Regions from separate parts of the Streptomyces sp. NBC_00887 genome, predicted to be linked through region 3. Evidence: predicted binding sites of a transcription regulator. Region 3 holds the regulator's gene; each other region holds the start of a gene.

Region 1 (10,042 bases), 2.2 Mb from region 3:
GTACGCGGTGGCCAGCCAGGGCCGGCCGCCGTCGGTGTCACTGTCGATGACCGGCGCGGTGTACAGGCCCTGCACGCGCTGGGCGGCCTGCACCTCCTGCTGGAACCGCCGGCGGAACTCCGCGTCCTCGCTGAAGTCCGGCCGGATCACCTTGATCGCGACGGGCCGTCCGCCCGGCGTGTACGAGAGGTAGACCTTGCCCATCCCGCCGGAACCGAGCTTCGCGGTGAGCCGGTAGCCGGCCACCGTCCGCGGATCGCTCTCCTCCAGCGGCTGGAAGACCCCGTCGCTTTCCTGGTGTTGATGACTCATCGTGCTGCTGCCCCCGGCCGGCCTGGTTGGACTCGAAACGAGCCGTACTGTATCCGGAACCTGGGACGGCCGGGCGGGTCCGGCCGGTTGCGCGTCGGCCGTCGCGATTCCGTTTCCCACTGCGGGAGTCGGAGCGGGTCACGGGTCCGTTCACCCTCTGGGTAGTGTCTTGTCCATGCCACCCCGTTCCCCGCTGCCGCCTCCACCGCCGCCCGTGGAGATGCGTTCCTGGCCCGACCGGGACGCCCTGCTGCGGGACAGGGCGCTGGTCCTCGGCGAGCTCGTCAGGATGCACATCGGGCCGGGCCGGCTGGGAATGCTGTGGCTGTGGGCGGGACTTGCCGCGCTCGGCTGGTCGTTCGTCGGCACAGCGATGCTCACCTTCGAGGAGTCCTCCGACGTCATCAGCACGTTCATGGGCCTCGTCTGCGTCATCGTCGGTGGCGGCCTGCTGGTTCCCCCGGCCGTCTTCGTCGCTCTCGGTGTGCGCAGGGACCGTCGGGTGCGCCGGCTGCTGGCGCAATGGGGCGGGCTCGACCGGGACCCGGTGGGCGACGTACCGCTGCGCCGGCCCGTGGCCGGACTGCTCTGGATGCTGACGTCGTACCTGCTGTGTGCGGTGGGCCTGTACACCTGCGTGATCGTCCCGGCCACGGCCAGGGCCGGCCAGGAGACGTACGGCATGGTGGCGTTCCTGATGGGGCTCGGGCTCGTCGCCTGGCTGACCGGACTGATCGGCGTCGTCAAGGCGTTCGCCCACCGCCGTTGGGTGGTGGGGGTGCTGATGGGGGCGCCGGCCGAGCCGCCGGTCCGGGTGGACGGCGGCGCCCGCCACTGATCAGGGCTGCTTCACGGGGTGCCCGATCAGCATCGTCGGGGCGCCGGCCACCCGGGTGAGGAACACGGTGGCCGCATGCGGCCCCTGGAGCTTCATCTTCCGCCGCAGTTCCTCGGGTTCGACCGCCGATCCGCGCTTCTTGACGGTCAGGACGCCGACCTTCCGCTCCCGCAGCAGGGCTTTCAGCTTCTTCATGTTGAAGGGCAGCTCATCGGTGATCTCGTACGCGGCCGTGCAGTCGGAGTCGTACGGCTGATCGCTCGTGACGTACGCGATCGTCTCGTCGACCAGCCTGCCACCGCACCGTTCCACGATGTCGGCGACCAGATGGGCGCGGATGACGGCGCCGTCGGGCTCGTACAGAAAGCGTCCGACGGGGCCGACGGGCGGTGCGGGGAGCGGGGCTGCGGCCACCAGGGTGGCGCGGGAGGGCAGCAGGGTGGCCCGGAAGGCACCCGGGGTGAAGCCCTCGCCGAACCACAGCACGGCCTCCTTCACATCACCGCCGTCCGAGATCCACTCGGCTTCCGCCTGCGGTCCGATCGCCTCGTGCGGGACACCGGGGGCGATCTTCAGCGCCGCGCGGGGGGCCTTCAGCGCGGCCGCGGTCGCCCAGGAGAGCGGCGGCGAGTACGCCTCGGGGTCGAAGATCCTGCCGCGCCCGCCACGCCTGGCCGGGTCGACGAAGACCGCGTCGTACGGGGAGGTGTCGATCTCCGTGACGTCGGTGCACCGCACCTCGATGAGGCCGTCGAGGCCGAGCGCCTCGGCATTGGCGCGGGCGACCTCGGCGGTCAGCGGGTCGCGGTCCACGGCCAGGACCGAGATCCCCGCCCGTGCGAGGGCGATCGCGTCCCCGCCGATCCCGCAGCACAGGTCGGCCACGCTCCGCACGCCGCCGAGGCCGGCGAACCGTGCGGCGCGGTAGGTGGCGACCGAGGTCCGGGTCGCCTGTTCCACTCCGTTCGGGGTGAAGAACATCCGGTACGCGTCCTCGGCACCGAACTTCGCCGCAGCCCGCTGCCGCAGCCGCGCCTGGCCCAGCGCGGCCGACACCAGGCCGGCCGGGTGGGAGCGGCGCAGCCGGGTGGCCGTGGCCAGCTCCCGGGCGGGGTCGTAGTCGCGCAGTTCGTCCAGGAGCGCCGTGCCCTCGGGGCTGCGCAGAGCGGCGAAGGCCACGAGCGGATCTGCGGGACCGGCGGACTCTGCGGGACCGGCGGGGCCTGCGGGATCGGCGGGATCGTCGGGGGAGTGGGCGGCGTTCACGAGTCCATTGTGAGCCAGCCGGGGGACGCGGCGGTTCCGGTGGAGGTGTCGCGGGAGGAGGCCGGTGACCGGCTGGCAGGATGCGGCGCCATGCAGCTAGTACGACAAAACGAAAAGCAGACTACAAAGCACCATAGAACGGTCTGTGCCGTTCTGATCGCCCTGCTGGCCGCAGCCGTCGCCTCCGGGTGTGCGGCGGAGTCCGGCGGCGGGGGCGCGCGGGGGAAACCGGCCGCGGGGCAGCCGGGCGCGGGCGCCCAGGCGGGGCCGGCCCCCGCGGTCGACACCTATGCCGAGCGGCTGAAGCGGGAGCGGGCCGCCCGCGCGGCCGCCGCGAAGAAGTGGGGGCTGGCCAAGGTCCCCCTGGCCGCCCCGGCGCCGCCCGCCGTGAAGCCACGCATCACCACCCGAAAGGGTTTCGAGGTCGAGGGCGGGGAAGGACTGCCGCCGGTCTTCACCACCGTTCCGACCAAGGAGCGGATCGTCTTCCTGACGATGGACGACGGTGCGGAGAAGGACCCCGAACTGCTGCGCATGATGACGGAGCTGAAGATCCCGTACAGCGCCTTCCTCAGCGACTACCTGGCGAGCGACAACTACGGCTACTTCAAGGAGATGCAGGCCCGCGGCGTCACCCTCAGCAACCACACGCTGAACCACCGCTATCTGCCGGGGCTCTCGAAGGCCGATCAGCGGCGGGAGATCTGCGGCGAACAGGACAAGATCGAGAAGTACTTCGGGAAGCGGCCCACCCTCTTCCGGCCGCCGTACGGCAACTACAACCGCGACACCCTGCGCATCGCGAAGTCCTGCGGAGTCGAGGCCGTGCCCCTGTGGAACGCGGAGGCCTTCCCCGACCACATGGAATGGCGGGAGTGGGACCGGGACCTGCACCCCGGCGACATCATCCTCACCCACTTCCGCGGGCGCGCGGACTGGAAGGGATCCATGGCGGACATGGTCCGCCAGGTCATGAAGACGATCACTGACAAGGGGTACGCCGTGGCCAGGCTGGAGGACTACGTCTGAGAGGTTCCGGTCCCGCGCGTGCCCCTGGAGCGGTGCGTGGGCGTCGCCGCCGCTCTCCGCGTAAGCCGTCCTGGAGGTGCGGAACGCCGCGGCACGCCCCCGCGTTGTCCGTACGGCGACGGTGCGGAATCCCGTTCGGCACCGGGCCCCGTGCGGCCCGGAGGTCCGGTCACCCCGCCACGCGCGGGTGGTGAATTGGCACTCCGCTTGACCGAGTGCTAATCGCGGTCATAGTCTCAGGTCTGGCACTCCCCACTGGAGAGTGCCAGCACCACTGCGCGACAGGGCAGGTCCGGCACCCGCGACGACGGATCGACCTGGTCGCCACCCACAGACTGTTAAACCCCGTGAGATCTCCGAAGGGGGAGACCGGATCGTGTCGACCACCAGCTCCAAGGTTGCGATCAAGCCGCTCGAGGACCGCATTGTGGTCCAGCCGCTCGACGCCGAGCAGACCACGGCTTCTGGCCTGGTCATTCCGGACACCGCCAAGGAGAAGCCCCAGGAGGGCGTCGTCCTGGCCGTGGGCCCGGGCCGCTTCGAGAACGGCGAGCGCCTTCCGCTCGACGTCAAGACCGGCGATGTCGTTCTGTACAGCAAGTACGGCGGCACCGAGGTGAAGTACAACGGCGAGGAGTACCTCGTCCTCTCGGCTCGCGACGTGCTCGCGATCATCGAGAAGTAATTCACCCACGTTTGCTTGTGTTCTGCGCCCCTGGCCCCCTGCGAAATACCTAGCCGGGCGGCGAGGGGCGCAGTTCGTTCGAGAGGGAAGTACAGCCCATGGCGAAGATTCTGAAGTTCGACGAGGACGCCCGTCGCGCCCTTGAGCGCGGCGTCAACAAGCTTGCCGACACGGTCAAGGTGACGATCGGCCCCAAGGGCCGCAACGTCGTCATCGACAAGAAGTTCGGCGCTCCCACCATCACCAACGACGGTGTCACCATCGCACGCGAGGTCGAGCTCGACGACCCGTACGAGAACCTCGGTGCCCAGCTGGTGAAGGAGGTGGCGACCAAGACCAACGACGTGGCCGGTGACGGCACCACCACCGCCACCGTGCTGGCCCAGGCACTCGTCCGCGAGGGTCTGCGCAACGTCGCCGCGGGCGCGTCCCCGGCAGCCCTGAAGAAGGGCATCGACGCCGCGGTCAAGGCCGTGTCCGAGGAGCTCCTCGCGACCGCCCGTCCGATCGACGACAAGTCCGACATCGCCGCCGTCGCCGCGCTCTCCGCGCAGGACGCACAGGTCGGCGAGCTCATCGCGGACGCGATGGACAAGGTCGGCAAGGACGGTGTCATCACCGTCGAGGAGTCCAACACCTTCGGTCTGGACCTCGAGTTCACCGAGGGCATGGCCTTCGACAAGGGCTACCTGTCCCCGTACATGGTGACCGACCAGGAGCGTATGGAGGCCGTCCTCGACGACCCGTACATCCTGATCCACCAGGGCAAGATCGGCTCCATCCAGGACCTGCTCCCGCTGCTGGAGAAGGTCATCCAGTCGGGTGGTTCCAAGCCGCTGCTGATCATCGCCGAGGACGTCGAGGGCGAGGCGCTCTCCACCCTCGTCGTCAACAAGATCCGTGGCACCTTCAACGCCGTCGCGGTGAAGGCCCCGGGCTTCGGTGACCGCCGCAAGGCCATGCTCGGCGACATCGCCACCCTCACGGGTGCGACCGTCATCGCCGAGGAGGTCGGCCTCAAGCTCGACCAGGCCGGTCTGGACGTGCTGGGTACCGCCCGCCGCGTCACCGTCTCCAAGGACGACACGACCATCGTCGACGGCGGCGGCGAGTCCGCCGACGTCAAGGGCCGCGTCAACCAGATCAAGGCCGAGATCGAGTCCACGGACTCCGACTGGGACCGCGAGAAGCTCCAGGAGCGCCTCGCGAAGCTGGCCGGCGGCGTGTGCGTGATCCGTGTCGGTGCTGCCACCGAGGTGGAGCTCAAGGAGAAGAAGCACCGTCTGGAGGACGCCATCTCCGCGACCCGCGCCGCGGTCGAGGAGGGCATCGTCTCCGGTGGTGGCTCCGCTCTGGTCCACGCCGTCAAGGTCCTCGAGGGCAACCTCGGCAAGACCGGCGACGAGGCCACGGGTGTCGCGGTCGTGCGCCGCGCCGCCGTCGAGCCGCTGCGCTGGATCGCGGAGAACGCGGGCCTCGAGGGCTACGTCATCACCGCGAAGGTCGCCGAGCTCGACAAGGGCCAGGGCTTCAACGCCGCGACCGGCGAGTACGGCGACCTGGTGAAGGCCGGCGTCATCGACCCGGTCAAGGTCACCCGCTCCGCCCTGGAGAACGCCGCGTCCATCGCGTCGCTGCTGCTCACGACCGAGACCCTGGTCGTCGAGAAGCCGGCCGAGGACGAGTCCGACGCCGGTCACGGGCACGGACACTCCCACTAGTACGACCCGGTACACCACCGAGGCCCGGTACCCCCGTCGCGGGGGCACCGGGCCTCGGTCTTTTCGCGCTCGCCCGGCCGGGGGCACCGCCCGGCCCGCCCGCTACTCGGATCCGTACTTGGGGCCGTACGTGCGACCCGCGCGGGACGTCACCCCGCCCAGCAGACCCCGCGGTGCCACCTTCACCAGGCCCATCAGCGCCTTGTACCGTGGGTCGGGAATCGACACCGACTTGCCCCGGGCCAGATCGGCCAGGGCCGTCGAGACCAGCTTGTCCGCGTCGAGCCACATCCAGTCCGGGATGTTGCCCGTCCCCATGCCGGCCCGCTCGTGGAACTCCGTCCGTACGAAGCCGGGACACAGGGCCATCAGGCGTACCCCCGACCCCGCGAGGTCCTTGGCCGCGCCCTGGGTGAACTGCACGACCCATGCCTTCGACGCCCCGTACGTACCCCGGGGCAGGAAGGCGGCCACGGAGGCCACGTTGACCACCCCGCCGCGTCCGCGCTCCTGCATCCCGGCTGCCGCTGCCGAGGTCAGCCGCAGCACGGCCTCGCAGTGCACCTTCAGCATGGTCAGCTCGGCCGCCATGGGAACGTCCAGATAGCGGCCCTTGTTGCCGAACCCGGCGTTGTTGACCAGCAGGTCCACGGAGTTCTGGCGGTCCCCCAGGCGCGCCTCGACCGCCTCGATCCCCGAGTCGGTGGACAGGTCGGCCCTCAGGACCTCCGCCTCGATGCCGTGCCGGTCGTGCAGCTCCGTGGCCTGGACCCGCAGCCGTTCGGTGTCACGCGCCACCAGCACCAGATTGTGCCCGTCACCCGCGAGCCGCCGTGCGAAGGCGGCCCCGATCCCCGCCGTCGCGCCCGTAATCAGTGCAGTCGTCATACGCGGCACGTTAGTGCCCGGTGACCACGGGCCGTTCATCCGCCCGGGGGATGGTCACGACCCGTGCTTCGCCACGTACTCCCGCGCCTGGCGCAGCGCCTCCGGGTGCAGTGCGTCCCCGGCGGCCAACAGCTGCGGCAGCAGCCCCCGTTCGGTCGTGACCGCCCGGAACTCCAGTGCTGCGGTGACCTCGTGGTCCGGGCGGTGCACGATCGCGACGGGGTCCCCGGCACGTATCGTCCCCGGTTCGATCACGCGCAGATACGCGCCGGTGGCCGCCGCGCGCGTGAACCGGGCGATCCAGCCCTTCTCGCCCAAGTGACCCGCGAACGTACGGCACGGAATGCGGCCCGAGGTCACCTCCAGGAGGAGCTCGCCGCCGACCCGCCAGCGCTCCCCGATCCTGGCGGTGCTCACCGGCAGGCCGAGGGTCGTCAGGTTCTCGCCGAACGTGCCGTTGGGCAGGGTGCGGCCCAGCTCCTTCTCCCAGGTGTCCAGCTCCTCGCGGGCGAAGGCGTACACCGCCTGGTCGGAGCCGCCGTGGAACCGCAGGTCGCAGACACTGTCACCGGCCAGACCACTGCCGCCCGTGCCCCTGGGGCCCGGGTCGCAGACCCGTACGGGGCCGCCGGTCGGGCGCTTGTCGATTCCCGTGAGCCCGTCGGGGCCCTGGGTGTGCTCGGACGCCTCGGGGCGTCCCAGATTCACAGTCAGCAGCTTCATGCGAACACGCTAACCACTCGACCCTCAAAGATGTTCATGATAAATCGGCTGATCCCTCAAGACTCGCTTATGGTTGAGGGGTGATCGAAGCCCGTCATCTCCGTGTCCTGCGCGCCGTGGCCACCACCGGTTCGTTCTCCGCCGCCGCGCGCGACCTGGGCTGCACCCAGCCCGCCGTCAGCCAGCAGATGAAGGCCCTGGAGTCCTCGGCGGGTACCCCGCTGCTGATCCGCACCGGGCGCGAGATGAGGCTCACCCAGGCCGGTGAGGCCTTGGTGCGCCACGCGTCCGGCATCCTCGCGGGCCTGACCGCGGCGGAGGAGGAGGTGGCCGCGATCGCAGGCCTGCGGGCCGGCCGGGTACGGCTCGTCTCGTTCCCGAGCGGGAGCTCCACCCTCGTGCCGGGCGCCCTGGCGGCCCTGCGTGCCGCGCACCCCGGCACCCGCGTCTCGCTCGTCGAGGCCGAGCCGCCGAGGTCGGTGGAGATGCTCCGCGACGGGGACTGCGACATCGCTCTGGCGTTCCGCTACGGGGCGCCCGGCGGCGAGTGGGACGACCTGGTGGTGCGCCCGCTGCTCGCGGACCGGCTGATCGGCCTGGTGCCCGAGGGTCACCGGCTGGCGGGGGCGGACTCCGTGGGCATCGGCGAGCTGGCCGACGAGCCGTGGATCGCGGGCTGCCCGCGCTGCCGGCGTCAGCTGGTGGAGGTCTGCGAGGCGTCCGGATTCACCCCCCGGATCGATTTCGCGACGGACGACTACCCGGCGGTGATCGGCCTGGTCGGGGCGGGGCTCGGCGTTGCCGTCCTGCCGGAGCTGGCGATCGAGTCGGTACGCCCCAAGGGGGCCCGCACCGTCACGGTGGAGCCCGCCGTGGAGCGGGAGATCGTCGCGCTGACCCTGCCTGACCTGGCCCGGGTCCCGGCGGTGGCGGCCACCCTGGATCAGCTGTCCCTGGCGGCCGCGCGCTGAGCGGGCCGACGCCCGCCGCACCCGGTGCGCCGCGTCCGGGCGGAGGGTGCGCCAGAGGTGAAGAAACGTTTCTGCGTCGACCGGTACGTCGTGGGTGTCAGGTGTGTCCGGGGCCCTGGGTGGCGGCCGAGTGGGCCGAGATCAGACGGTTGCGGGCGCGGCCCATGAGCTCCTCGCGCTCGTCCTCGGTCAGGCCGCCCCATACGCCGTAGGGCTCCCGTACCGCCAGGGCGTGTGCCGCGCACTCGGCGCGTACCGGGCAGCGCATGCAGACCTCCTTCGCCGAGGTCTCGCGAGCGCTCCGTGCCGCCCCGCGTTCTCCTTCCGGGTGGAAGAACAGAGAGCTGTCGACCCCACGGCAGGCGGCCAGCAACTGCCAGTCCCACAGATCTGCGTTGGGTCCGGGAAGGCGGGAGAAATCTGCCATTGCGTGTCCCCTCGAAACCTTGCTGAGTCGGAAACGGCATCCTCGACCGTCATTGACCGTCGGTGACCGGAGTCCCGACCGTACATCTACGGTGTTAGTAGATGTAAATATGACTGATTGCGAATCTAGCCACAGACAGCAGCAAAAGGGAAGAAAACCCGCTAAATGGGGCATGCTCAAGGGTGAGGGGCCGGTTGACGGGTGAATGATCCCGCGCAGTTCTCCTCCGTGTGCGGCCCCTCACTTAGAGTGCCGATCCGGTTGCTTCGACCCGTAACTCTTTCGAGTGACCATCGTTGAGAAGGCGGAGGCGGTTGACGGACAACGAGCTCGGGCAGATGTCCGAGGGGGTCAACCGCACAGGTGACGACTTGTATCAGCCTGGAGGCTCAAGGTGACGCGCATCAGCTGCGGAGGACGGTCATGACATCCGTCCTCGTCTGCGACGACTCCCCGCTTGCCCGAGAAGCGCTCCGCCGCGCGGTTGCGACCGTGCCCGGCGTCGAGCGCGTGACGACGGCGGCCAACGGCGAGGAAGTCCTCCGCCGCTGGGGAGCCGACCGTTCGGATTTGATTCTGATGGACGTACGCATGCCCGGTCTGGGGGGTGTGGAGACGGTCCGGCGGCTGCTCTCGGCGGACCCCGGGGCCAGGATCATCATGCTGACCGTCGCCGAGGACCTGGACGGGGTGGCTCTCGCGGTCGCCGCCGGGGCCCGCGGCTATCTGCACAAGGACGCCTCGCGCGCCGAACTGCGGGCGACCGTGACCCAGGCACTCGCCGATCCGACGTGGCGGCTCGCCCCGCGCCGGCTGCGGTCCGCCGAGATGGGTGCGGCACCCACGCTCACCGCGCGCGAGATCCAGGTGCTCGAAGGCATGAGCCACGGCCGCTCCAACGCGGAGATCGGGCGTGAGCTGTTCCTCTCGGAGGACACCGTGAAGACCCACGCCAGGCGGCTGTTCAAGAAGCTCGGCGCCTCGGACCGTGCCCACGCCGTGGCGCTCGGCTTCCGCTGGGGTCTGGTCCGCTGATGCCGCGGTGCGGCCGGTAGCCGTGACGATCCCGTCCGCCCATCCGCGGACGGGACGACGGTGGCGGCGGACCTGCGGCCGGGCCCTCCCCACCAGCGGTGCGTGACGCTTCCCGGCCGATGACGCATCCTTGAGATGTGGAGTTCC
Region 2 (10,042 bases), 1.9 Mb from region 3:
TGCGGCCGAGCACAAGAAGGAGGCGTACGAGCTGATCAAGTGGCTCACCGCCCCCGAGCAGCAGGCCAAGCTCTTCCAGAAGCAGGGCAACTTCCCGTCCTCGACGGGCGCGATCGAGAAGGTCGCCGACGCCAAGGACCCGTACTTCACCGACGCGCCGATCGGCCAGATCTTCGGTGACGCGGCGAAGGCGTCCCCGGTCCAGGTCCTGGGTGTGCACGACCAGAACGTGGCCCAGCAGCTGACCAACGCGCTGAGCGAGGTGGAGCGCAAGGGCACCTCGTCGGCCAAGGCGTGGGAGACCGCGAAGAAGGGCGTGGCGAACGTGATCGGCTGACACCCCTTCACCGCGTCACGAGGGCTGCGACACCCCGTCACCGCCCCGCCGGGGCCGGTCCGCCTCCGCACGACGGCGGACCGGCCCCCGCCCCCGTGGCGCCCCGGCTCCCGCACCGCCCCCGACTCCCCGCCCGCAACTCCCCGAAGGGCCGCACCGTGACCCTCACCGCCACCGCGAAGGCCGCGCCCCGGGCGCCCGGACCCGGACCCGGCGACGGCCGGACCGCCTCCTTCCGGCGCACCTGGCAGAAGCTCTCGCCGTACGCCTTCATCGCCCCCTTCCTCACCCTGTTCGCCGCCTTCGGCCTCTTCCCGCTGCTCTACACGGCGTTCGTCTCGCTCTACCGAGTCGAACTCCAGACGAGCGGCGACATGGAGTGGCGCGGCATCGCCAACTACACGGCGCTGTTCACCGACGAGTACTTCTGGACCTCACTGCGCAACACGTTCACCATCGGCGTGCTGTCCACCGTCCCGCAGCTCGCGATGGCCCTGGGACTCGCGCACCTGCTCAACTACAAGCTGCGCGGGCGCACCTTCATCCGGACCGCGATCCTGCTGCCGTACGCCACCTCGGTTGCCGCCGCGACGCTGGTGTTCGCCCAGCTCTTCGGCCGTGACTTCGGGCTGATCAACTACGCGCTGGGGCTGGTGGGGATCAGCCCCGTGGACTGGCAGACCGGCACGGTCGCCTCGCAGATCGCCGTCTCCACCATCGTCGTCTGGCGCTGGACCGGATACAACGCGCTGATCTACCTGGCGGGCATGCAGTCCATCCCGGGCGAGCTGTACGAGGCCGCGGAGATGGACGGGGCATCGCGCTGGCGGCAGTTCATCCATGTCACGCTGCCCGGTCTGCGGCCCACGATCGTCTTCACGGTGATCGTGTCGACGATCGGCGCCACCCAGCTGTTCGGGGAGCCGCTGCTCTTCGAAGGGTCCATCTCCGGCGGCATCGCGCACCAGTACCAGACCCTCGGCCTGTACATGTACGAGCAGGGCTGGGGCTTCTTCCACCTGGGCCGGGCCGCCGCCATCGCCTGGGTGATGTTCGTCCTGATCGTGGTGCTCGTCGGGGCCAACGCCCTCGTCGTGCACCGCCGTGCCCGTAAGGAGGCCGGCCGATGACCACCCTCGCCGCACAGCCGACCGCGCCCGAGACCGTACCGCCCACGACTCCGCCCGGTCGGCGGAAGCCGCGGGGACCACGGGGCATGCAGGGCGGCTGGCTCTCCTACCTGATCCTCGGCTTCGCGCTGCTGATCTCGGCGTTCCCCTTCTACTGGACGATCGTCGCGGCCAGCCGCTCCAACGCGGACCTCGCGAAGGTCCCGCCGAGCCTGCTGCCCGGCCCGAACCTCATCAAGAACTTCGACGCGGTGCTCGAGGAGGCCGCGATCGGCAAGGCGCTGCTGAACTCGTTCATCGTGTCCGGCTCCATCACGGTCGGCACCGTGCTCTGCTGCACCCTGGCCGGATTCGCCTTCGCCAAGCTGCGCTTCAAGGGCCGCGGCGCACTGCTCACCCTGACCATCGGCACGATGATGATCCCGCCGCAGCTCGGCGTCATCCCGCTGTTCATGCTGATCGCGGAACTCCAGTGGGTGAACCAGCTCCAGGCCGTGATCCTGCCCGGACTGGTGTCGGCCTTCGGGGTGTTCTTCATGCGCCAGTACCTGGTGCAGTCGCTGCCCGACGAACTGATCGAGGCGGCCCGCGTCGACGGCGCGTCGACCGCGCGCGTCTTCTGGTCGATCGTCATCCCGGTCGCCCGGCCCGGCATGGCGGTACTCGGCATGCTCACCTTCATGACCGCGTGGAACGACTTCTTCTGGCCGATCATCGCCCTGTCCTCGCAGGAGCCGACCGTGCAGGTCGCCCTGCGGCAGCTCGGCGGCGGCTACGTCCACGACCAGTCGGTGATCATGGCCGGCACCCTGCTCGGCACTCTCCCCGTGCTGCTGGTCTTCGGCCTGCTCGGGCGGCAGATCGTCGGCGGGATCATGCAGGGAGCCGTCAAGGGCTGAGCCCTCCCCCCACCACCCCACCTCACCTCTGGAGTGCCTGTCTCATGACCGCTGTCGATGCCCGCCCCACCACCGCGGCGGGGCTGCGGTTCCCCACCGGATTCCGCTGGGGGACGGCCACCGCCGCCTATCAGATCGAGGGAGCGGCCACCGAGGACGGCCGCACCGAGTCCATCTGGGACACCTTCAGCAGAACCCCCGGCAAGGTCCGCAACGGCGACACCGGTGACATCGCCGCCGACCACCTCCACCGGATGCCGGACGACGTGGCGCTGATGAAGGAACTCGGCGTCACCGACTACCGCTTCTCGGTGTCCTGGCCCCGGGTCCAGCCGACCGGCCGCGGCCCCGCCGTCGAGCGCGGACTCGACTTCTACCGGCGGCTCGTCGACGAACTGCTTGGCGCCGGCATCCGGCCCGTCGCGACGCTCTACCACTGGGACCTGCCGCAGGAACTGGAGGACGCGGGCGGCTGGCCGGAGCGCGACACGGCACACCGGTTCACCGAGTACGCCGCGCTCATGGCGCGCGCGCTCGGCGACCGGGTGGCCACCTGGACGACGCTCAACGAGCCCTGGTGCGCCGCGTTCCTCGGGTACGGGAACGGGGTCCACGCCCCCGGTCGTACGAGCGACCTCGCAGCCCTGCGCGCGGCCCACCACCTCAACCTGGCCCACGGCAGCGCGACCGGCGTCCTGCGGAACCTGCTGCCGTCCTCCGCCGAGGTGTCGCTGACCCTGAACCTGCACGCCCTGCGGCCGCTGACGGACACCCCGGCGGACCACGAGGCCGTGCGCCGGATCGACGCCGTCGCCAACCGGATCTTCCTGGACCCGGTCTTCCACGGGCGGCTGCCGCAGGACCTGGTGCAGGACACGGCGGCGGTCACCGACTGGTCCTTCGTCCACGACGGGGACCTGGAGGTCATCTCCGCACCCCTGGACTCCCTCGGCATCAACTACTACTCCCCCAGCGTCGTTTCCGCCGGTGCGTCGGAGTCCCCGTCCCCGTGGGCGGGCGCCGAGAAGCATGTGGCGTTCACCCCCGCGGACGGGCCCCGCACCGCGATGGACTGGCCGGTGGACGCGAACGGACTGCACGAACTCCTCACCCGGCTCGGCGGGGAACTGCCCGGCCTGCCGCTCATGATCACCGAGAACGGGGCCGCGTACGACGACTACGCCGACCCCTCGGGTCAGGTCCACGACCCGGAGCGGGTGGCGTACCTGGACGCGCATCTGTCGGCCGTGCACCGGGCGATCGAGGACGGCATCGACGTGCGCGGGTACTTCCTGTGGTCGCTCCTGGACAACTTCGAGTGGGCGTACGGCTACAGCAAGCGGTTCGGCATCGTCCACGTCGACTTCGCGAGCCAGCGCCGCACGGTGAAGGACAGCGCCCGCTGGTACGCGGACGTCATCGCACGCGGCGGTCTCGACCGCCCCTGACCACCGGCCCCACGCCTTGCGCCGCCGTCGGATCCGACGGCGGCGCGACGTCAGTGGCGCGAAGCGGTCACCAGGTGCCCGGCGCGGGCGGTGCCACGACCGGCGGGCGGTCGTCGCAGGTGATCGTGTTCGGCAGGAGCCACGGCGCGAGCCAGTCGCCCGTGGTGCCGCCGCCGTCGTTGCCACCGAGGTCGGTCAGGGTGAACTCGGAGCCGGCCGGGGTGAAGTTGAAGGACCCGCAGTTGTTGACGCCGACCGCGCCCACGTTGCGCGCGTCCACGTTCTCGAAGGTCGCCGAGCCCGCCGCGCGGGCGCTGACCACCGACGTACCCGTGCCGTCGACCCTGATGTCCTTGAAGTGGACGCCGCGGATCCTGTACGTGTCCTTCACCGGCCAGTCCGTGACCAGCATGATCGCGTTGTAGGTGCTGTCGAGGTAGTTGTTCCCCGTGACCCGGATGTCGGCGTCGATGTCCCGGTCCAGGGCGTAGAACCAGATGGCCCCGAGCCCGATGTTCCAGTTCAGTTCGTACGTACCGGCGCGGACCGTCGTGTTGTCGGTGAGATCCAGCCGGCCCTCGAACGCCTCCGCCCCGAAGCGTGCGCCGACGTGCAGGGCGCTGCCCTCGCGCACGGGGTCGGCGACGAGGTTGCCGGACACCGTGTTGTCCGTACCGCCGTAGATCGCGATGCCGTTGGCGAGGACCGGGCTCTGGACGGTGTTGCGGGTGAAGGTGTTGCCGGTGTTGGCGTTCTTCTCCGACCACATCGCGAGGCCGTCGTCGCCGGAGTTGCGTACGAAGGTGTGGGCGACCGTCGAACCCGTCACCCCGCCGTGGAAGTTGATGGCGTCGGCGATCTGGTCGACGATGACGTTGTCCGTGATCCTCAGGTTCGACATCGGGCCGTCGAACCACATGCCGACCTTGGTGTGGCGGATGTGCAGCCCGTCGATGGTGGAGTCGCTCATCGCACCGCCGATGCCGTTCACCTGGTCGGTGTCGATGCGCTCGCGCACGTCGCCCTCGATGGCGAAGCCGGACAGATGGACGTTGCGGCTGCCGCCCTCGGCCGCGTCCTTGCCGTAGAAGCCGACGCCCGTGTGGACGGAGCCGTCCGCGGCCGGGGTGTCGAGGGCGATCTCGCGTCCCTTGATCTTCGTGTACCAGTTGCCGGCCCCCTTGATCGTGACGTCGTCGACGATGATGTGGCGGTTGACCTGGTACGTGCCCGGCGGGATGTACACGGGGAGGTTCTTGCGCTTGGCGTGGGCGATGGCCCGGTCGATGGCTCCCGCGGAGTCCCGCCGCCCGGACGGATCGGCCCCGAAGGCCAGCACGTTCGCGGCCCGGAGCTCGATGTGCGGGAGGCCCACGAGCTCGGAGTCGAGTACGTCGATGACGGTCCACGCGGCACGGCTGCCGGCCGGGACCGTGAGCCGTACGGTGTCCCCCGCGCCGTACTTCCTGCCCAGCAGCAGGCGCTGCTCGTCGTAGAAGTGGTTCGGGCGGAACGGCTTGGTGATCGTCGGAGCGGGTGTCGTCCCGCTGGGGACACAGGCGCATTCGGTGATCCACCAGTCCGGATGGAGCAGCCCGGCATCGGGGTCGTTGGTGAACGGGTACTGGTTGTAGAGCCAGGCGTACTGCGAGGACAGCGTCATCGTGGAGCGCTTCTTGCCGTTCACGGCGACATCGAGCGGTGCGGTGATGCCGCCGCCGCCCGGCGCGTCCGGAATGCTGTAGCGCACGGTGATCGCGTCGGCGGCGCCCGGCAGCGTGAACTCAACGTGCTCGCCCGGGGTCAGCCTGACCGCCTTACGGCCGGAGGCCTCGGCGGGCAGCGTGTACGCGGTGCGGTCGGGGCCGATGACCGTTCCGTTCGTGGCGGCGTTCTCCGCCTCCTGCTCGGCGAAGGGGACCTCGGCGCCGCGGCCGGCGACCAGCGCCGGATCGAGGGCGGCACGCGTCACCGCGGGCGCGGGGGCCCGTTCTCCCTCCGCGCCCATGGCCGCGGGGGCGCCGCTCAGGGCGCCCAGTCCGACAACGGCGGCGGTCAACGCGGCGACCGTGATGTTCCGTGACATCGCAAGCCCGTTTCTCTCGGAAGGTGGGGCGACAGTAGGGCGCGCCACGGCACCACCACAAGAGCTCTGCCAGAACCTTTCTGACTGATGATGAGTACGTGCAAAGTCGCATCATGTTTTTGCGTTGACTGTTCGTGCGCAGAGCAGCCGGTCCGCGCTCGGCCCCCCGGTGGAGCTCAGGCCCCCACGGTGCCGTCGACGCCCTCCCTCAGGAGGTCCGCGTGCCCGTTGTGGCGGCCGTATTCCAGGAGCACGTGCACCATGACCATCCGCAGGGACACCTCCTTCTCCCAGCGCGGCTGGAGGCCCAGCACGTCCAGGGACCCGGCCTCCCTCTCGATCCGGCGCGAGTTCTCCACCTCGGCCTCCCAGGCGCCGAGGGCCTCCTTCCTGGTCGAGGCGCTCGCGTCGTACGCCGCCTGGAAGTCGATCCGGTCGGACCAGACCATGGGCGCCCTGTTGTCCTCGAACACACGGCGGAACCAGGCCCGTTCCACCTCGGCCATGTGCCGCACCAGTCCGAGCAGCGAGAGGGTGGACGGGGGCATCGACTGCCGCCGCAGCTCCTCGTCGCCCAGCCCCTCGCACTTCATGGCCAGGGTGGCTCGGTGGTAGTCGAGAAAGGCGCGCAGGGTCTCGCGCTCGTCGCCGGAACTCGGCGGCCCGGTACGGGGGTCGGTGGTCATCCTTGTGCGCTCCTCGTGGACGGCTGCAGGGGCCGTCAGTATCCGGTACCGGCCCGGGGACACGACGACGCCGGCCCCCGGGAGAAATCCCGGGGGCCGGCGTCGTACAGGTACTGCGTGGAGCTGCTGATCCCAGGGGATCAGAAGTCCATGTCACCGCCCGGCATGCCGCCCGGAGCAGCCGCAGAGGCCTTCTCCGGCTTGTCGGCGATGACGGCCTCGGTGGTGAGGAAGAGCGCGGCGATGGACGCGGCGTTCTGCAGGGCGGAGCGCGTGACCTTCGCCGGGTCGATGATGCCCTCGGCGATCATGTCGACGTACTCGCCGGTCGCGGCGTTGAGGCCGTGACCGATCGGCAGGTTGCGCACCTTCTCGACGATGACGCCACCCTCGAGACCACCGTTGACGGCGATCTGCTTGAGCGGGGCCTCCAGCGCGAGCTTGACGGCGTTGGCACCGGTGGCCTCGTCACCCGTCAGGTCGAGCTTCTCGAAGACGGCCGTGGCCTGCAGCAGCGCGACGCCACCACCGGCGACGATGCCCTCCTCGACGGCGGCCTTGGCGTTGCGCACCGCGTCCTCGATGCGGTGCTTGCGCTCCTTGAGCTCCACCTCGGTCGCGGCGCCGGCCTTGATGACGGCCACGCCGCCGGCCAGCTTCGCGAGGCGCTCCTGGAGCTTCTCGCGGTCGTAGTCCGAGTCGGAGTTCTCGATCTCGGCACGGATCTGCTTGACGCGGCCCTGGACCTGGTCGCTGTCACCCGCTCCGTCGACGATCGTGGTCTCGTCCTTGGTGATGACGACCTTGCGGGCCTTGCCGAGCAGGTCGACGCCGGCGCTCTCGAGCTTGAGACCGACCTCCTCGGAGATGACGGTGCCACCGGTGAGGATGGCGATGTCGCCGAGCATGGCCTTGCGGCGGTCACCGAAGCCCGGAGCCTTGACGGCGACGGACTTGAAGGTGCCACGGATCTTGTTGACGACCAGGGTCGACAGGGCCTCGCCCTCGACGTCCTCCGCGATGATCAGCAGCGGCTTACCCGACTGCATGACCTTCTCGAGCAGCGGAAGGAGGTCCTTCACGTTGCTGATCTTGGAGTTGACGATCAGGATGTACGGGTCGTCGAACGACGTCTCCATACGCTCCATGTCGGTCGCGAAGTACGCCGAGATGTAGCCCTTGTCGAAGCGCATACCCTCCGTGAGCTCGAGCTCCAGACCGAAGGTCTGGGACTCCTCGACGGTGATGACGCCTTCCTTGCCGACCTTGTCCATCGCCTCGGCGATCTTGGCGCCGATCTCGGTGTCGGCAGCGGAGATGGAGGCCGTCGAAGCGATCTGCTCCTTGGTCTCCACGTCCTTCGCCTGCTCCAGCAGAGCGGCGGAGACGGCCTCGACGGCCTTCTCGATGCCACGCTTGAGAGCCATCGGGTTGGCACCCGCGGCGACGTTGCGCAGGCCCTCGCGGACGAGCGCCTGGGCGAGAACGGTTGCGGTGGTCGTACCGTCGCCGGCGACGTCGTCCGTCTTCTTGGCGACCTCCTTGACCAGCTCCGCACCGATCTTCTCGTACGGGTCCTCGAGCTCGATCTCCTTGGCGATGGAAACACCATCGTTGGTGATCGTGGGCGCGCCCCACTTCTTCTCGAGGACGACGTTTCGGCCCTTGGGGCCGAGGGTGACCTTGACGGCGTCGGCGAGCTGGTTCATCCCGCGCTCGAGACCGCGCCGTGCCTCCTCGTCGAACGCGATGATCTTGGCCATGTGAAGTGGTCCTCCCGGACAGGGGTGGATTTCTCCGGACCGAGAGGCGCCCGCGACGGACGGCCAGCGTGCTCAGCGGTTCCTTGCCCCGTGAGCCTGCGGGCCTCACCGGCCCGGTCCAAGTTTCTGTCACTCTCACCTGGAGAGTGCTAACGCCAATGATTAGCACTCGACCCCTGCGAGTGCAAGCGTCCCCCTCCAGATGTGGACAACCGCCGGGGGGCGCGCGGTACGCACGCAGGGCCCGTACCCTCTTCCGGGTACGGGCCCTGCGTGTGTGAGTAGTGTCGTTGGCCGACCGCGCCGAGCTCAGCCGACGGCGAGCTTGACCATGTCCGCCTGCGGCCCCTTCTGGCCCTGCGAGATTTCGAATTCAACTCGCTGACCCTCTTCGAGGGTGCGGTACCCGTCCATCTGGATCGCGCTGTAGTGGACGAAAACATCCGCACCACCGTCGACCGCGATGAAGCCGTACCCCTTCTCCGCGTTGAACCACTTGACGGTGCCCTGAGCCATGCCTAACTCCCCTATTACTGGCCCTTGCACAGGACCGCACTTCGCGGGCCCTGGGTCAGAACTCACCCTCCGACAGGAGAGGGTGGCGTGCGCCGGAACGCGTCGACCGCGGCCGAATGTATCTGCCCAACTGCCCTCTGCAACAGGGCAATCGGACGAGAATTCTGGGCACAGGTGAACGCCCGGATAGGTCGAACTCATGAGATTCCAGGGCAAGTCGGGCCTGACAAAGGCCACTTATGGCGCAAGGGGTTCACGTACTTTGGCTGCTTCTCATCGCGACCGGGCGCATTCTCATATGCGGGCGGCACAGGCAGCGGAGGGGGCTTCCCCAACTGTACCGCGCTCAACCATGCAGAATTGCCCCCTCCGCTTCTCTTGCGGAGGGGGCAACGGTGTTCACGCTGTGAAGTCGTACAGGAGGCTCGGCCTCCGGCAACCGTGCTCGGCGGGTCGGCCCCCGGCACGGTGCTCGACGGGTCAGCCTCCGGCGACGGCCGGGATGATCGAGATACCGGCGCCGTCCGGGGTCGCCGTCTGCAGGCCGCCCTCGAAGCGCACGTCGTCGTCGTTGACGTACACGTTCACGAAGCGGCGCAGCTTGCCCTGGTCGTCCAGGACGCGGGCGGCGATGCCCGGGTGGTTCTTCTCCAGGGACTCGATGACCTCGGAGAGGATCGTGCCCTCGGCCGGGACCTCGGCCTGACCGCCCGTGTAGGTGCGGAGGATGGTGGGGATGCGGACCTTGACGCTCATGGGGTGCCTTCCTTCGGTCTCGGGTGGTCAGCTGGCGGCGAGGCCCGCGTCGCGGAACGCGTCCAGGCTCGGCCGGATCGTGGCCGACAGGCCGGTCGTCGGGGCGACGGCGTCCAGCGTCTTCAGGCCGTCACCGGTGTTCAGGATGACGGTGGTCAGCGTCGGGTCCAGCAGACCGGCGTCGATCAGCTTCTTCGTCACACCGACCGTCACACCGCCCGCGGTCTCCGCGAAGATGCCCTCGGTGCGGGCCAGCAGCTTGATCGCGTCGACGACCTGCTCGTCGTCGACGTCCTCGACGGCACCGCCGGTGCGCCGGGCGATGTCCAGGACGTACGGGCCGTCCGCCGGGTTGCCGATCGCGAGGGACTTGGCGATCGTGTTCGGCTTCTGCGGCCGTACGACGTCGTGTCCGGCCTTG
Region 3 (10,042 bases):
GGGCCGGGCGGTCCTCACACTGCGGGGGCGCCTGCTGGCGGACGCCGTGGTGCGGGACCTGGTGGACTGAGCTCCCGCGCCCCGGTCACCTCACCCGGCAGTCCTTGCGGGTGAGGACCATCGGGTCACCGGCTGCACGGCCGCACACGACGCGGATCTCGGCATCCGGCCCCGGACGCGTGACCTTCATGATGTTCAGGCCGTGCACCTTCTGAGCGGCGTAGGGAATCGTCCCGCGGAAGGTGACGGTCCCGGTCGGCATGTCGTGGAGTGCGACCGAGTAGAGCGTCGCCCACGTCTCCGCCGCGCTCCGCGGGTGGTCGCTGCGGGCCGCGGCGGCGTAGAGGGCCGCCGTCGCCTGGTAGGAGATGACGGTCTGGCCGCTGGCGAACAGCTTGTCCTCGTACGGCGGGCGCCCCTTCGGCAGCGGTTCCAGCCGCTTCCCTTCGGGGAGCAGCGATTCCAGGGACCTGCGGGAGTCTTCGTAGAACGTCCGGCCACCGCCCCGGCTCATGGGCGCCGGCGAGCCGTAGTAGAGCGTGACCCTCTCCGCGAGCTTCGTCGCGTCGTCGAAGCGCGCCTTGGTCAGATCGTCCCCGGTGAAGACCGTGATGGCCTTCTCCGAGCAGCCGCTGGTCTGCCCGAGTCCGGACATCAGGGTGTTGACGTCCTCGACCCGGCCGGCGAAGTACAGGGCGTCCGGGACCCGCTCCCCGCCGCAGATGCGTTGCAGGGGGCCGTCGAGGTTCGCCGAGCCGCCGTCCTTGGAGAGGGAGTACTGGGTGCCGTCGTCGTCGCTGTCCGGCGGGAGCGTGAAGCCGGACGCCTCCAGCATCTCCTTGCCCACCCTGCGCTGCTCGGTCGTGTACCGGTCCTTGTCCTCGTTGCCCACCCTTCGGGACAGGACGACCGCCCGCGGATCCCGCAGCCCGGCCGCCAGCTGGCCGGCGAGCAGGCCGAGCGCGTCCGCCTGCTCCTCGTCGGTCGCGGCGAGGCCGAAGTAGTTCGGGTACTCGCGGGCCAGATCACTGTCGGAGTTGGTGGTGTTCACCACGGGCAGACCGGCGCGCTGCAGCAACCCGGTGGCCGCCGCGCTCTCGGTGGTGTTGCGGCCCAGGCCGACCACTCCGACGACGGAGCGGTCCCGCCGGGCGACCTCGACGATCTTCCGTGCGGCCGTCGTCTGCCGCAGCATGTCCTGGCCGCCGTTGGCCGTCAGGACCCGGAGCTTGACGGAACGGTCCGCCGTCTCGTTGACGAACCGCTGGTGGAGAAAGACACCGGTCAGCTCCTCCAGCCCTTTGCGGGTGTCCTCCTTGTTCCTGTCGGTGCCGGTGAGAGGGCCCGCGTAGACGATGGTGACATGCGGTTCGCCGGGCTTTATGTCGGCGTTCTGGTCCCGTATCGCCCGCTCGATCCGCTCGAAGGTGACGCCCTCGCCCACACCGCTCAGCTCCAGGCCGTTGCCGTCGGCGAACAGCACCTCGGGAGCCGTCGCCACCCCGACGCACTCCTTGGTGCCCTCGGGACCCGGCAGTCTGACCGTGTCCGTGTTGCGGCCGACGAGAGGGCCGTAGCAGTACGTCTCCTTCCAGTGCTCGCTCCACAGGAAGGCCCCCAGCAGCGCGCCGACCAGGACGAGGGCGACGGATGTCCGCGACATCACCCACCACGCCCAGGTCCGGCGCACGCGCTCGGTGACGAGCTGGGCGTGGGCGTGCTCGTGGGTCAGCTGGCCGGTGGACAGGGGCAGCCGCAGCACCCAGGCCAGCCTCACGGCCTCCGCGGGGGCCTGGCCCACGCTCAGGTCGTCCACCCAGCTCTCGTACCGCGCACGGGCCCCCGACCTGGCGGCGCCGCTGTTCGCGGCGGGCTCCGGGGGCAGCGGCGGGGTGTGCCGCATGATCTGCGCGGCCGGCAGGGAGGCCAGGAGCAGCAGAGGGTCCACCTCGCTGCGCCGGGAGCGGACGTTGTTGATCGCGTTGATCAGCAGGACGCCGCCGTTGTCATGGGTGGCCGTCGGCAGGAACACGACGGGCGGGACGGTGCGCTTGCCGCGCCGCCAGTCCGGGGCGTGGGGCCGGTAGTTGTCCAGCAGGTCCTCCAGCAGCGCCTGGACCCGCAGCTCCAGATGGAACTGGCGCGCGTGCTCGACGCCCGCCCCCGCGTCTGCCACCCGCTCGGCGACGGCGGCCGCCCTGGCCCGGATCACCCGCCACGAACGGCTCGGCGAGAACCACGACCAGCCGTCGGACGGATACGCGGTGCTGGACGCGGCGAGCGAGGAGGTGGTCGCCAGCCACCGGCTGGCCCGGCGCAGCCACAGCAGCGGCGGCGCCGCCGTGGTCACCAGCCGCACGACCGCGAGGCCGAGCAGGGCGGCGGCGGCGACCAGGGCGGTCAGCAGCCAGCCGATCTCGCCGAGCAGCACACTCAGTACGGCGATGAAGACGGCGCCGAGGAAGGTCTCCGGCCGGATCGACGCGCGCAGCGAGTCCCACCAGTTGTTCCGCCCCGACCGGCTCGCCCGCCAGCGCAGGCTGCCCAGCTGCTCCAGGATCCGTTCGTCGCGGTCGTCGCGGGCGGGAACACGGTCGGGCTGCCGTTCGAGGACCGTCGCGGTGGCCTGCTCGATGGCGTCGAGGAGACGTGAGCGGGGAAAGGCGAAGGGCTTGTACTGCGAGGTGCCCCGGGTCTCCCAGGGCCGCTCGGTCAGTGCGCGCACCATGGACAGCGCCGATTCGTACGGGGTGGCGCCGTGGTTGTCCAGCAGCCTCACGGGGACGCGCCGCAGCTGGTTCGCCCGGTGGACCTGCCGGACGATCTGCTCGACCCTGCTGTCGATGTCGGGTCCGGCGCCGGCGTCCTCTGCCTGCGCGACCACGAGGGGCATCACCGGGCGGTTGACCCGGTACTGGTCGATCAGCTGCTGCATCAGGTGGAAGACAGCGGAGGCCGCCTCGTTCTCCGCACTGTCCCGCCACACCTCGCGCGCCATCCGCCCCCGGCCTTCCCCGTTTTGCCTGCTGGGCCCGGCCGGCAGCTCCGGACCGTCGGGCCCCTCACCTCTCAATAACCGATGGTGCGTGTGTGGCGCAGGCATTCATGGGGATCGGTACCGGATCCTCTTCAACGGTCCCGGGACATCAGGCAGGAAGGGTGACGAAGTCGATCAATTCCTCGACGCGGCCCAGGAGCTGTGGTTCCAGGTCCTTGTAGGAGCGCACCTTGGAAAGAATGTGCTGCCAGGCCGCGCCCGTGTTCTCCGGCCACCCCAGCGAACGGCAGACGCCCGTCTTCCAGTCCTGGCCCCGCGGCACGACCGGCCACCCCGGGATCCCCACGGACGACGGCTTCACCGCCTCCCAGACGTCGATGTACGGGTGCCCCACGATCAGCACGTCCCCGTCGGTGACCTCCGCGGCGATACGGGACTCCTTCGAGCCCGGCACCAGATGGTCGACCAGGACGCCGAGCCGCGCACCGGGGCCCGGACCGAACTCGCGCACGATCGCCGGGAGGTCGTCGATGCCCTCCAGGTACTCCACGACCACGCCCTCGATGCGCAGGTCGTCCCCCCAGACCCGCTCGACCAGCTCGGCGTCGTGCCGGCCCTCCACATAGATCCGGCCGACCCGCGCCACCCGCGCCCGCGCCCCGGGGACCGCGACCGAGCCGGAAGCCGTACGGGCCTGCCCGGCCGGCCCCGCGGCCGCCGGTCGTACGAGGGTGACCACCCGGCCCTCCAGCAGGAAGCCGCGTGGCCCCATCGGGAACACCCGGTGCTTGCCGAAGCGGTCCTCCAGAGTGACCGTCGGCCCCTGGGCCGTCCTCTCGCACCGGATCACCGCACCGCAGAAACCGGTGGCAACCTCCTCCACGACCAGATCGGGCTCGGCGGGCACCTCGGGGACGGGAGCGGACCGCTTCCACGGCGGGGTCAGGTCCGGCTGGTAGCTGCGCATGGCACGACGATAGATCGCCGGCCCCTCAGGACACGCCGAACCGAGCAGCCAGCCGATCGCGCTGCGCCCGTACGAACGCGGCGTCCACGACGGCCCCGTGCCCCGGTACGTACAGCGCCTCCTCGCCGCCCAGGGCGAGCAGCCGGTCCAGCGCGGCGGGCCAGCGGGCCGGGACCGCGTCCGGACCCGCCTGCGGTTCGCCGGACTCCTCGACCAGGTCGCCGCAGAGCACCACCACGGGAGAGCCCGGCACCAGCACCGCGAGGTCGTGACCGCTGTGGCCGGGCCCCACGTTGGCCAGCAGCACCTGGAGGCCACCGCCCAGGTCGAGCGTCCACTCACCGCTCACCTCGTGCCGGGGGGCCACCAGGACGTCCGTCGCCACGGTGGCGTCGTGCTCGTGCATTCCGTGGCGCACCGCGTCCGCGCGGAGCTCCTCCGCGCAGCGCCCCAGCATTTCCCTCGTGCCGACCGCCCCGTAGACCTCCGCCCCGGCGAAGGCAGCGGTGCCGAGCACATGGTCGAAGTGCGGGTGGCTCAGTGCGATATGCGTCACCCTCCGGCCGAGCAGCCCCTCGGCCCGGGTCCGCAGTTCGGCGCCCTCCCGGAGCGTCGAGCCGGTGTCGTAGAGCAGCGCGCCCCCGGTCCCGGCCACCAGTGCGGCCGTCGCGTCCCAGACGGGAAGGCGCCGGCGCCCCGCGACGTTGCCCAACCGCTCCCAGCCGTACTCTTCCCAAGAGGCGTCCATGCGGCGACGCTATCGGCAACGACCTGCGCAGTCCCGCGACGGCGTGGCCGGTCGCCCTTGCCCTCCGCCCACTCCGCCCCCGTACACTGACCGGGGGGATTGCTGGCACTCGAATGCACAGAGTGCCAGGCAGGCACCGGAGAACCACAGCTGGAGGTGTGCGCGATGCTCAGCGAACGCAGACTCGAAGTGCTGCGCGCCATCGTCCAGGACTATGTCGGCACCGAGGAGCCCGTCGGCTCCAAGGCGCTCACGGAGCGGCACAAGCTCGGGGTCTCCCCGGCAACCGTCCGCAACGACATGGCGGTGCTGGAGGACGAGGGCTTCATCGCCCAGCCGCACACGAGTGCGGGGCGTATCCCGACGGACAAGGGATACCGGCTCTTCGTCGACAAGCTCGCGGGCGTCAAGCCCCTGTCGTCGCCGGAGCGCCGGGCCATTCAGAACTTCCTCGCCGGGGCGGTCGACCTCGACGACGTCGTGGGCCGTACGGTGCGGCTGCTCGCGCAGCTGACCCGACAGGTCGCCGTCGTGCAGTACCCCTCGCTGACCCGCTCGACGGTGCGGCACGTCGAACTGCTGTCGCTCGCCCCCGCCCGGTTGATGCTCGTACTGATCACGGACACCGGCCGGGTCGAACAGCGTATGATCGACTGTCCTGCTCCATTCGGTGAGACCTCTCTCGCCGATCTGCGGGCCCGGCTCAACAGCCGGGTCGTCGGACGCCGCTTCGCGGACGTCCCGCAACTGGTGCAGGATCTGCCGGAGTCCTTCGAGAACGAGGACAGGGGGACCGTTTCGACGGTGCTCTCCGTACTTCTCGAGACTCTGGTCGAAGAGACGGAGGAGCGGCTGATGATCGGCGGCACCTCCAACCTCACCCGCTTCGGGCACGACTTCCCCGTGATGATCCGGCCGGTGCTGGAGGCATTGGAGGAACAGGTCGTGCTGCTGAAGCTGCTCGGTGAGGCCAAGGACTCAGGCATGACCGTACGTATCGGGCACGAGAACGCCCACGAGGGCCTCAACTCCACGTCCGTCGTCGCGGTCGGCTACGGTTCGGGCGACGAGGCAGTCGCCAAACTCGGCGTGGTCGGACCGACCCGCATGGACTACCCCGGAACGATGGGAGCGGTACGCGCAGTGGCACGTTACGTCGGACAGATCCTGGCGGAGTCGTAAGTGGCCACGGACTACTACGCCGTACTCGGCGTGCGCCGCGACGCATCTCAGGACGAGATCAAGAAGGCATTCCGCAGGCTCGCCCGCGAGCTGCACCCGGATGTCAACCCGGATCCGAAGACCCAGGAGCGGTTCAAGGAGATCAACGCCGCTTACGAGGTGCTGTCGGACCCGCAGAAGAAGCAGGTCTACGACCTCGGCGGCGACCCGCTGTCCGCCTCCGGAGGCGGTGGCGCGGGCGGATTCGGACAGGGTGGCTTCGGCAACTTCTCCGACATCATGGACGCGTTCTTCGGCACGGCGTCGCAGCGCGGACCCCGTTCGCGCACCCGGCGCGGCCAGGACGCGATGATCCGGCTGGAGATCGACCTCTCCGAGGCGGCCTTCGGCACGACCAAGGACATTCAGGTCGACACGGCGGTCGTCTGTACGACCTGCAGTGGTGAGGGCGCCGCACCCGGCACCTCCGCCCAGACCTGTGACATGTGCCGCGGCCGTGGCGAGGTCTCCCAGGTCACCCGGTCCTTCCTCGGCCAGGTCATGACCTCGCGACCCTGCCCCCAGTGCCAGGGCTTCGGCACGGTCGTGCCGACGCCGTGTCCCGAGTGCGCCGGTGACGGCCGCATCCGCTCGCGGCGCACCCTCACCGTGAAGATCCCGGCAGGTGTCGACAACGGCACCCGGATCCAGCTCGCGGGCGAGGGAGAGGTCGGCCCCGGCGGAGGTCCGGCCGGCGATCTGTACGTCGAGATCCACGAGCTGTCGCACGCGGTGTTCCAGCGGCGCGGCGACGACCTGCACTGCACGGTCACCATCCCGATGACGGCCGCGGCGCTCGGCACCCAGGTGCCGCTGGAGACGCTGGACGGCCTGGAGGAGATCGACATCAGGCCGGGCACCCAGTCCGGCCAGTCGGTTCCGCTGCACGGGCGTGGCATCACGCATCTGCGCGGTGGCGGGCGCGGCGACCTGATCGTGCACGTCGAGGTCATGACCCCGACGAAGATGGACCCCGAGCAGGAGCGCCTCCTGCGGGAGCTGTCGAAGCTGCGCGGCGAGGAGCGGCCCACCGGTCAGTTCCAGCCGGGGCAGCAGGGGCTGTTCTCCCGGCTGAAGGACGCCTTCAACGGCCGCTGAGCCGGATTCCGAGCTTCACCCGCACCGCCCGCCGGTTCTCCGACGGGCGGTGCGGCGTTCGGCGGCGGGCCGTACGCCCGGCGGGAAATGGCTGATTCGGCACGCCGCACGGGACGTGGCACGATGCCGTCATGTCCTTGGCGCTGACCGATCTCTGCCGGTATCCGATCGTGCAGGCCCCGATGGCGGGCGGCGTCTCCTGCCCGCAGCTCGTCGGGGCCGTCGCCGAGGCCGGGGGGCTCGGATTCCTCGCCGCCGGCTACAAGACGGCGGACGGGATGTACAACGAGGTCAAACAGCTGCGAGGGCTGACCGGACAGCCGTTCGGCGTCAACCTCTTCATGCCGCAGCAGGCGCTCGCCGACCCCAGCGCCGTCGAGGTGTACCGCCACCAGCTCGCGGGTGAGGCCGCCTGGTACGAGACTCCGCTCGGCGACCCGGACTCCAGCGGCGACGACGGCTACGAGGCCAAGGTCGCGATACTGCTGGAGGATCCGGTACCCGTGGTCTCCTTCACGTTCGGCTGCCCCGCCCGCGACACCCTCGACGCGTTCGCCGGCGCCGGCACGTTCACCGTCGTGACGGTCACCTCCCCGCAGGAGGCGCGGAACGCGCAGTGGGCGGGCGCCGACGCCGTCTGCGTACAGGGCGTCGAGGCGGGCGGCCACCAGTCCACGCACCACGACGACGCACAGGCGGGCCTCACCGGCACCGGGCTGCTCTCCCTCGTCGCCCAGGTCCGCGAGACCGTACAGCTGCCGATCGTCGCGGCCGGCGGGCTGATGCGCGGCTCCCAGATCGCGGCCGTGCTCGCCGCGGGCGCCGACGCGGCACAGCTCGGCACGGCGTTCCTGGCCTGCCCCGAGTCCGGGGCGCACCTGCTGCACAAGCAGGCCCTGACCAACCCGCTGTTCGTCACTACGGCTCTCACCCGGGCGTTCTCCGGCCGCCCCGCGCGCGGGCTGGCCAACCGTTTCGTCCGTGAGCACGGCCCGTACGCCCCCGCCGCCTACCCGCAGGTGCACCACCTGACCAGTGGGCTGCGCAAGGCGGCGGCCAAGGCCGGCGACGCCCAGGGCATGGCGCTGTGGGCGGGCCAGGGCCACCGGATGGCACGCGAGCTGCCCGCCGGGGAACTCGTGGAACTGCTCGCCACCGAAACGGACGCCGCATGGGCGGCAGTGAGCGGGAGGAGTGCACAGTGACGGCACCGGTCTTCGTTGTCGAACGCATGCCCAGCGGGCCGGAGTTCGTCCTGGAAGGATCCGAGGGACGGCACGCCGTGTCCGTGAAGCGCCTGCACGCCGGTGAGGACGTCGTCCTGACCGACGGGCGCGGCCGCTGGGCGGAAGGCGTCGTGCGTGCGGCCGAGGGCAAGGACCGGCTCGTCGTCACGGACCTCGCCACGGTGAACGAGGAACCCGCACCCACGCCCCGCATCACGGTCGTCCAGGCACTTCCCAAGGGCGACCGCGGTGAGGTCGCCGTCGAGACGATGACGGAGACGGGAGTCGACGCGATCGTGCCGTGGCAGGCCTCGCGCTGCATCACGCAGTGGAAGGGCGAACGCGGCCTCAAGTCCCTGGCCAAGTGGCGCAACACGGCTCGGGAGGCGGGGAAGCAGTCCCGCCGGGTGCTGTTCCCCGAGGTGGCCGAGGCCATGACGACCAAGCAGGTCGCCGCGCTGCTGGCCGCCGCGGACTTCGCGGGAGTCCTGCACGAGGACCGGGACAGCGGCAGCGAGCCGCTCGCCACCGCGCAACTCCCCGCCGGCGGCTCGATCGTGCTCGTCGTGGGACCGGAGGGCGGGGTCTCCCCCGAGGAGCTCGCCGCGTTCGCCGCCGCCGGCGCGCCACCGTACCGGCTCGGTCCCAGTGTGCTGCGGACCTCGACCGCCGGGACGGCCGCTGCAGCCCTGCTGATGGGACGCACCGGGCGCTGGAGCTGAGGTCCGGCCGCCCGGCTGGTCCGGACGGATAGCATGCCGGTGTACCGATCACGATCACCAGCGACCGAGGAGGCCGGGCCATGGCGGGAGAGCCGCAGACCGACTGCCTGTTCTGCAAGATCGTTACGGGGGACATCCCGGCGACCATCGTCCGCGAGAGCGACACGACCGTCGCCTTCCGCGACATAAACCCTCAGGCCCCCACGCACGTTCTCGTCATTCCGAAGGCGCACTACCCGGACGCCGCCGCCCTCGTCGCGGCCGAGCCGGAGATCGCCGCCGACGTGCTGCGCGAGGCCGGGCTGGTCGCCGCCGACGAGAAGATCACCGAGACCGGCTACCGCATCGTCCTCAACACGGGTGCCGGTGCGGGACAGACCGTCTTCCACGCGCACGCCCACGTCCTGGGCGGACGCGGGATGCAGTGGCCCCCCGGCTAGGGTCTTTCGTCGCATGATCCGAACGAGAGGCCCTAGGAGCCGCACACCGTGTCCGTACGAGAGCTGGTGGTCCTCGGCACCGCAAGCCAGGTCCCGACGCGCCACCGCAACCACAACGGCTACCTGCTGCGCTGGGACGGCGAGGGCATCCTCTTCGACCCGGGGGAGGGCACGCAGCGCCAGATGCTGCGGGCGGGCGTCGCCGCGCACGACATCAACCGGATCTGCGTCACGCACTTCCACGGCGACCACTCGCTGGGCCTGGCCGGGGTGATCCAGCGGATCAACCTGGACCAGGTCCCGCACCCCGTCACCGCCCACTTCCCGGCGAGCGGACAGCACTTCTTCGACCGCCTGCGGTACGCGACCGCCTACCGCGAGTCCGTCGAGCTCACCGAGGTGCCGGTCGCCGCCGACGGCGTCCTCGCCACCACGGACGCGTACACGCTGGACAGCCACCGGCTCTCGCACCCGGTCGAGTCCTACGGCTACCGCCTGACCGAACCCGACCGTAGGCGCATGCTGCCCGAGAAGCTCGCCGAGCACGACATCGGCGGGCCGGACGTCGGACGGATCCAGCGCGACGGCGTCCTGCGCGGCATCCCGCTCGACGAGGTCTCCG

Evidence for each region. Region 3 encodes HrcA, which represses chaperone genes, less so after heat shock. Its sites were predicted from a motif close to TTNGCACTCNGNNNNNCNGAGTGCNAA; they were not measured.
Region 1: a site for HrcA is predicted at 3,641-3,667, ahead of groES (co-chaperone GroES). Genes of this name have one in related genera too.
Region 2: a site for HrcA is predicted at 8,512-8,538, ahead of groL (chaperonin GroEL). Genes of this name have one in related genera too.

What each region holds. Positions count from the first base shown of each region.
Region 1 is NZ_CP108788.1:5,117,242-5,127,283, reverse strand. Features, by position in the region: gene OG844_RS23210 (serine/threonine-protein kinase) at 1-312, opposite strand, end outside; gene OG844_RS23205 (hypothetical protein) at 488-1,150, shown strand; gene OG844_RS23200 (THUMP-like domain-containing protein) at 1,151-2,416, opposite strand; gene OG844_RS23195 (polysaccharide deacetylase family protein) at 2,507-3,445, shown strand; gene groES (co-chaperone GroES) at 3,822-4,130, shown strand; gene groL (chaperonin GroEL) at 4,229-5,851, shown strand; gene OG844_RS23180 (SDR family NAD(P)-dependent oxidoreductase) at 5,954-6,739, opposite strand; gene OG844_RS23175 (MOSC domain-containing protein) at 6,794-7,462, opposite strand; gene OG844_RS23170 (LysR family transcriptional regulator) at 7,543-8,433, shown strand; gene OG844_RS23165 (WhiB family transcriptional regulator) at 8,531-8,860, opposite strand; gene OG844_RS23160 (response regulator transcription factor) at 9,284-9,895, shown strand.
Region 2 is NZ_CP108788.1:5,431,631-5,441,672, forward strand. Features, by position in the region: gene OG844_RS24790 (ABC transporter substrate-binding protein) at 1-337, shown strand, start outside; gene OG844_RS24795 (carbohydrate ABC transporter permease) at 496-1,467, shown strand; gene OG844_RS24800 (carbohydrate ABC transporter permease) at 1,464-2,366, shown strand; gene OG844_RS24805 (GH1 family beta-glucosidase) at 2,411-3,814, shown strand; gene OG844_RS24810 (glycosyl hydrolase family 28-related protein) at 3,882-5,900, opposite strand; gene OG844_RS24815 (DinB family protein) at 6,077-6,586, opposite strand; gene groL (chaperonin GroEL) at 6,727-8,349, opposite strand; gene OG844_RS24825 (cold-shock protein) at 8,659-8,865, opposite strand; gene OG844_RS24830 (MoaD/ThiS family protein) at 9,346-9,621, opposite strand; gene thrC (threonine synthase) at 9,649-10,042, opposite strand, start outside.
Region 3 is NZ_CP108788.1:7,341,943-7,351,984, forward strand. Features, by position in the region: gene hemW (radical SAM family heme chaperone HemW) at 1-70, shown strand, start outside; gene OG844_RS33425 (hypothetical protein) at 86-2,998, opposite strand; gene OG844_RS33430 (DUF3097 domain-containing protein) at 3,147-3,965, opposite strand; gene OG844_RS33435 (MBL fold metallo-hydrolase) at 3,991-4,713, opposite strand; gene hrcA (heat-inducible transcriptional repressor HrcA) at 4,879-5,895, shown strand; gene dnaJ (molecular chaperone DnaJ) at 5,896-7,032, shown strand; gene OG844_RS33450 (nitronate monooxygenase) at 7,164-8,237, shown strand; gene OG844_RS33455 (16S rRNA (uracil(1498)-N(3))-methyltransferase) at 8,234-8,980, shown strand; gene OG844_RS33460 (histidine triad nucleotide-binding protein) at 9,061-9,420, shown strand; gene OG844_RS33465 (ribonuclease Z) at 9,469-10,042, shown strand, end outside.